Regions from separate parts of the Streptomyces sp. NPDC030799 genome, predicted to be linked through region 1. Evidence: riboswitches for the same ligand, from Rfam matches in the RefSeq annotation. Region 1 holds a riboswitch; the other holds the start of a gene.

Region 1 (3,398 bases):
CTCTCCCGGGGCGGCCTCGGGAGCGCCGCACTCGCCCTGGGCCTGGGGGTCGCTGCCGAGGAGGGTGCGGACCAGGGGGTGCGCGCAGAAGAGGCCGTCGCGGACGCCGATGCCGTACTCGGCGGAGAGCGCCGCGGCGAAGTGGGAGCTGTTCCAGCCCTCCACGACGAAGGAGATGACGCCGACGCGCGGGGCGTCGTCGCCGAACAGGGACAGCACCTTCACCTGCGGGACCTCGGCGAGGCCCGCGCGGACCCTGGCGACCAGGTGCTGTTCACGGGCGACCAGGGTGTCCCAGCCGGCCTCGGTGAGTGCCTTGCAGGCCGACGCGATGGAGTAGGCGCCGATCACATTGGGCGACCCCGCTTCGTGCCGCGCGGCGCTCTCGTGCCACTCCACGTCCACGCCGCCGTCCTGACGCCGGGTCACCTTGCGGCTGGCGCCGCCGCCCGCGAGATACGGCTCGGCCGTGCGCAGCCAGTCGGCGCGGCCGGCCAGGACACCGGAGCCGAACGGGGCGTACAGCTTGTGGCCGGAGAAAGCGACCCAGTCGACGTCCAGGTCGCGGACCGACACGGGGTGGTGGGGGGCCAGCTGGGCGGCGTCCAGGACGATGCGGGCGCCGTGCGCGTGCGCCGTCGCCGCCAGTTCGCGCACCGGCCACAGTTCGCCGGTGACATTGGAGGCGCCGGTGACGCAGACCAGGGCCGGGCCGTAGGGGTCACGGTCGGCGAGGGCGCGCTCCAGGGTCTCGACGGCCTGCTGCGGGGTGCGCGGGGCGTCGAGGCAGGTGACCTTCGCGTCCTGCCAGGGCAGCAGGGAGGCGTGGTGCTCGGTCTCGAAGACGAAGACCTGGCAGTCGGCGGGGAGGGCGCGGGCCAGCAGGTTCAGGGAGTCGGTGGTGGACCGGGTGAAGATCAGCTGGTCGTCGGTCCGGCAGTCCAGGAACTCCGCGACCGTCCTGCGGGCGTTCTCGAACAGGTCGGTGGAGAGCTGGGAGAGGTAGCCGGCGCCGCGGTGGACGCTGCCGTAGTACGGGGCGTAGGCCGCCACGTCGTCCCAGACACGCTGCAGGGCGGGGGCGCTGGCCGCGTAGTCGAGGGCCGCGTAGGTGACCTCTCCGCCGGTGACGAGCGGGACGGTGACATCCCTGCCCAGAACCGGCAGAGGGGCACAAACGGACTGGTCGGCGGCAGCGGTGAAGACGGACATGAGGGAACTCCCGTGAGACATACGCCCTGGGGCGCAGGAAGAAGAGAAAAGGGTGTGCGGAGGCGGGGCTCGGCGGCCCTATCGCATTCGCTTGCTCACGGAAGGCTCCCTCGAACGACCAGGACCCCTGGTCCCGCGCTTCAGAAGCGCGCGAGGGGTCCGCGCTTGCCGTAGACCTCGCTGCCTACGGCCTGGTCTTCACCCGGGGCACCCCGCCACGGACGGAGGGTTGCCGGACAGCCGGCCGGGGCCGAATGACTGTCACTCATGACCTGGTCAGGAACGTACGTGAAGTGATCGCGGTCCCGCAACCCGTGTCCGAATCGCGGGACCGCACCCTGTGTGTCTCAGGCGTTGCTGGCCGCCACCCAGCGCTCCAGCGTCCGCTTCGCCGCACCGGAGTCGATCGACTCCGCCGCCCGGTCCATCCCGGCCCGCAGCTGCTCGGCCAGCGGCGCGTCCGTCGGCCGCAGCGCGACGAGCGCCGCCGCCGAGTTCAGCAGCACCGCGTCCCGTACGGGCCCCGTCTCACCGTCGAGCAGGCGGCGGGCGACCTCCGCGTTGTACGACGCGTCCGCGCCGCGCAGGGCCTCCACGGGGACGAGGTCGAGGCCGACGTCCCGCGGGTCGAAGGACTCCTCGGCGACCTTGCCGTCCCGGACCACCCACACCCGCGAGGTGGCGGTCGTGGTCAGCTCGTCCAGGCCGTCGTCGCCGCGGAAGACCAGGGAGGAGTTGCCGCGCTCGGCCAGGACACCGGCCACGATGGGCGCCATCCGGAGATCCGCCACCCCGACGGCCTGGGACCGCACCTTCGCGGGGTTGGTCAGCGGGCCGAGCACGTTGAAGGTCGTGCGGATGCCCAACTGGCCGCGCGCCGCGGCCACATGGCGCAGTGCCGGGTGGAACTTCACCGCGAAGCAGAAGGTGATCCCGGCCTCCTCGGCGACCTGCGGGACCCGCTCCAGCGGAAGGTTGAGATTGACGCCCAGCTTCTCCAGCACGTCCGACGCACCCGACGCCGAGGACGCGGCCCGGTTGCCGTGTTTGACGACCTTCGCCCCGGTGCCGGCGACGACGATCGACGACATCGTGGAGATGTTCACCGTCTTGGCACCGTCACCGCCCGTGCCGACGATGTCCACGGTCCGCCCCGGCACCTCGATCACGTTCGCGTGCGCGTACATCGCGCGCACGAGCCCGCTGATCTCCTCCACCGTCTCGCCCTTGGCGCGCAGCGCCACGGCGAATCCCGCGATCTGCGCGTCCGTCGCCTCGCCGCGCATGATCCGGTCCATGGCCCATGCCGTGGCGTCCGCGCTCTGGTCGCGGCCCTCCAGCAGGGCGTTCAGTACCTCGGGCCAGGAACGGCCCGCCGCGGTGTCGCCTCCAGCGGGGGTCACAGCGCTCATCAGCCGCTCCTGGTGTCGTAAGGGACAGTGTGATCCCACCCTATCCAGCCACGGAGACGGCGAAGGGCCCCGTCCGCAACCCGGACGGGGCCCTTCAGCGTGTGTGGCGACGCGGTGATCAGTGGTGGCCGTGGCCGCTCGTGATCTCCTTGTACTCCTCGACGGTCGGCTTCGGGATCTGGTTGTCCTCGCCGTAGTAGGCGTTCGACAGCTTGACCCGGAGCTTCTCCGAGGCCGGAACCTTGCGCTCGACACCGTTCTCGTCGACCGTCGGGCCGATCTCGGCCGGCGCGTACTGGTGGTGAGCCGTGAGGGTGTGCAGCTGCTCCTGGCTGAGCGGCTCGTGCACCTCGATGAACTCACCGTGCGGCAGGCGCTTGATGATGCCGGTCTCGCGGCCGTGCAGCACCTTGTCGCGGTCGCGGCGCTGCAGGCCGAGGCAGATCCGCTTGGTGACGATGAACGCGACGACCGGTCCGACGAAGAAGCCGATCCGGACGAACCAGGTGACGGCGTTGATCGACAGGTGGAAGTGGGTGGCCCACAGGTCGTTGCCACCGCCGACCAGGCCGATCATGTAGACCGTCACCCAGGCGACACCGAACGCGGTACGGGTCGGGGCGTTGCGCGGGCGGTCCAGGATGTGGTGCTCGCTCTTGTCGCCGGTGATCCAGGACTCGATGAACGGGTAGACCGCGATCGCCGCCAGGACGAGACCGAAGAGCACCAGCGGGATGAACACGCCCAGGACCAGCGTGTGACCCCAGAGGTTGA
Region 2 (3,398 bases), on a different contig from region 1:
GGGGTGGCGGTCTGAAGGCCCTGCTCGAAGCGGACGTCGTCGTCGTTGACGTAGACGTTGACGAAACGGCGCAGCTTGCCCTGGTCGTCCAGGACGCGCGCGGCGATCCCGGTGTGGTTCTTCTCCAGGTCCTCGATGACCTCGGCGAGGGTCGCACCCTCGGCGGCGACCTCGGCCCGGCCGCCGGTGTAGGTGCGCAGGATGGTGGGGATGCGAACGGTCACGCTCATGCGAGGCCAGCCTCTCGGAAGGAGTCCAGGGTCGGGCGGATGGTGGCGGTGACGCCGGTCCCGGCCACCGCGTCGAGGGTCTTCAGGCCGTCGCCGGTGTTGAGGACGACCGTGGTCTTCGCCGGGTCCAGGACGCCGTCCTTGAGCAGCTTGCGGGTGACGCCGACGGTCACCCCGCCCGCCGTCTCCGCGAAGATGCCCTCGGTGCGGGCCAGCAGCTTGATCGCGTCGACGACTTCCTCGTCCGTGACGTCCTCCACGGCACCGCCGGTGCGCCGGGCGATGTCCAGGACGTAGGGGCCGTCGGCCGGGTTGCCGATCGCGAGGGACTTGGCGATGGTGTTCGGCTTCTGGGGCCGTACGACGTCGTGGCCGGCCTTGAAGGCCGTCGACACCGGGGAGCAGCCCTCGGCCTGCGCGCCGAAGATCTTGTACGGCTTGTCCTCGACCAGGCCGAGCTTGATCAGCTCCTGCAGACCCTTGTCGATCTTCGTGAGCTGGGAGCCGGAGGCGATCGGGACCACGATCTGGTCGGGCAGCCGCCAGCCCAGCTGCTCGCAGATCTCGTACGCGAGGGTCTTGGAGCCCTCCGCGTAGTAGGGCCGCAGGTTGACGTTGACGAAGCCCCAGCCCTCGCCGGCCGGGTCGCCGATCAGCTCGGAGCAGAAGCGGTTCACGTCGTCGTAGTTGCCCTCGATGCCGACCAGCTCGCCGCCGTAGACCGCGGCCATGACGACCTTGCCCTGCTCCAGGTCGTGCGGGATGAACACACAGGAGCGGAAGCCGGCCCGGGCGGCGGCGGCGCCGACGGCACCGGCCAGGTTGCCGGTGGAGGAGCAGCTCAAGGTCGTGAAGCCGAAGGCGCGGGCGGCCTCCAGGGCCTGGGCGACCACGCGGTCCTTGAAGGAGTGCGTCGGGTTGCCGGAGTCGTCCTTGATGAACAGGCCGCCGCTGACACCGAGTTCACGGGCGAGGTTGTCGGCCTTGACGAGGTGGGTCCAGCCCGGGTTCAGGTTCGGCTTGTCGGCCACGTCGGCCGGGACGGGCAGCAGCGGCGCGTAGCGCCAGATGTTCGCGGGACCCGCCTCGATACGGCGGCGCAGCTCTTCGGTGTCGTAGCCGGAGAAGTCGTAGGCGATCTCCAGCGGGCCGAAACACTCCTCGCAGGCGAACACCGGGCCGAGCGGGACGCGGTGACCGCACTCGCGACAGCTCAGGGCCGCGGCGGGACCGAGGTCGACGGTGGAACTGCTGGTGCTTGCAACTGTCTGCACAGCCATGGAGGCGAGGCCCTTTCTCCTCATCTTCCTCACGACGCATCTCGCCGTGAGACGGATTTGGCACCTTCCCTAGCCGGGAGCCTCGCCACGTCAACGTGACAAGAACCGACTGGAGGGTTGCCGGGGCTTCAACGGGCCGTGTCCCTCTGCCCCTCTGGATGAGCGGTATGCGGTTGTGGACGCCCCTGACCCCCGACATGCGATGGTCACCGGCGTTGTTCAAGACTGTAACCGACGGCCAGGACAGTTGAGATAGTCGTCCGAACCGCGAGATGGATCACACGGTTCACCCGTGTGGTCACGAACAGTGAGGAGTCGCAGACCGTGCTGGAAGAAGTCGAGCGCTGGCTGGCCACCCGCTCCTGGTCCGTGACCGATCGCCCTCTCCACCGGATCCTGTCCGCCAAACAGCGCACCGGCCAGACCATCAGCGTGGTGCTGCCCGCGCTCAACGAGGAGGAGACGGTCGGTGACATCGTCGCGGTCATCCGTCACGACCTCGTGGAGCAGGTGCCGCTCGTCGACGAGATCGTCGTCGTCGACTCCGGCTCCACCGACCGCACCTCACAGGTCGCGGCCGCCGCGGGCGCCCGGGTCGTTCACCGCGACGAGATCCTGCCCCGCATCCCCGCCGTCCCCGGAAAGGGTGAAGTGCTCTGGCGCTCCCTGCTGGTGACCGGTGGGGACATCCTCTGTTTCATCGACGCCGACCTGAGGGAGTTCTCCTCCGACTTCGTCTCCGGAATCGTCGGCCCGCTGCTCACCGAGCCGGACGTGGACCTGGTCAAGGGCATGTACGACCGTCCGCTCGGCACCGCCGGCGGGCAGGGCGGCCGGGTCACCGAGCTGATGGCCCGCCCGCTGCTGAACATGCACTGGCCGCAGCTGTCCGGTTTCGTGCAGCCGCTCGGCGGGGAGTACGCGGCCCGCCGCTCCCTGCTGGAGCAGCTGCCTTTCCCCGTCGGCTACGGCGTGGAGCTGGGCATGCTGGTCGACGCGCTGCACCTGGTCGGGCTCGACGCGCTGGCGCAGGTGGACGTCGGTGTGCGCAAGCACCGGCACCAGGACGGACAGGCACTGGGCCGGATGGCCGCGGCGATCTACCGCACGGCCCAGCTCCGGCTGGCCCGGGGGCATCTGATCCGGCCGTCGCTGACCCAGTTCGAGCGGGGAGAGGACGGGTTCGAGCCGCGCACCTACTCGGTGGACACCGAGGAACGGCCGCCGATGGCGGAGATCGCGGAGTACGCCGAACGCAAGGTGGCCTGAGGCCGGGTCCGGTCTGCGTCCGGATCCGGTCGGAGTTCGTATACGGCTGCAGCACGGGGCGTAGCCGTACGTTTGAGCGTTTCCAGGCCGGGCTAGGTTGAGGACCATGGCTGCCACGCAGGGTGCTGAGGTGCTGGTCGCGTCCAATCGCGGCCCGGTTTCGTACACGGTGGACGGGAACGGCTCGCTGCACGCCAGGCGGGGCGGCGGCGGGCTGGTCTCGGGACTGTCGGCCATCGGGTCCGACGCGGGCTCGGTGTGGGTGTGCGCCGCGCTCGGCGACGGCGACCGGGAGGCCGTACGGCGTGCGGACGGCGGGCTGCTGCCGGCCGAGGACACCGGCGGGCAGCGGGTGCGGATGCTCGACATCGACGCGGCCGTGCACGCGGACGCCTACAACGGCATCGCCAACTCGGTGCTCTGGTTCGTCCACCACATGCTGTACCAGACCCCGCTGGAGCCGGTCTTCGACACGGAGTTCCGGCGGCAGTGGGCGTCGTACGAGGTCTACAACCGGGCGTTCGCCGAGGCGCTGGCCCAGGAGGCGGCCGAGGGGGCGGCGGTGCTGGTGCAGGACTACCACCTGTGCCTGGTGCCCGGGATACTCCGTGAGCTCCGC

Evidence for each region. Region 1 has a riboswitch for S-adenosylmethionine ahead of ACZ41I_RS22590 (aminotransferase class V-fold PLP-dependent enzyme). Riboswitches for the same ligand answer to the same signal wherever they lie in the genome.
Region 2: another riboswitch for S-adenosylmethionine. It lies ahead of thrC (threonine synthase); the one in region 1 lies ahead of ACZ41I_RS22590 (aminotransferase class V-fold PLP-dependent enzyme).

The regions. Positions count from the first base shown of each region.
Region 1 is NZ_JBVIDS010000008.1:424,897-428,294, forward strand. It holds gene ACZ41I_RS22590 (aminotransferase class V-fold PLP-dependent enzyme) at 1-1,212, opposite strand, end outside; SAM riboswitch class IV at 1,369-1,485, opposite strand; gene trpD (anthranilate phosphoribosyltransferase) at 1,560-2,624, opposite strand; gene qcrB (cytochrome bc1 complex cytochrome b subunit) at 2,743-3,398, opposite strand, start outside.
Region 2 is NZ_JBVIDS010000012.1:201,564-204,961, forward strand. It holds gene ACZ41I_RS28805 (MoaD/ThiS family protein) at 1-230, opposite strand, end outside; gene thrC (threonine synthase) at 227-1,510, opposite strand; SAM riboswitch class I at 1,528-1,675, opposite strand; gene ACZ41I_RS28815 (glucosyl-3-phosphoglycerate synthase) at 1,835-2,779, shown strand; gene ACZ41I_RS28820 (trehalose-6-phosphate synthase) at 2,910-3,398, shown strand, end outside.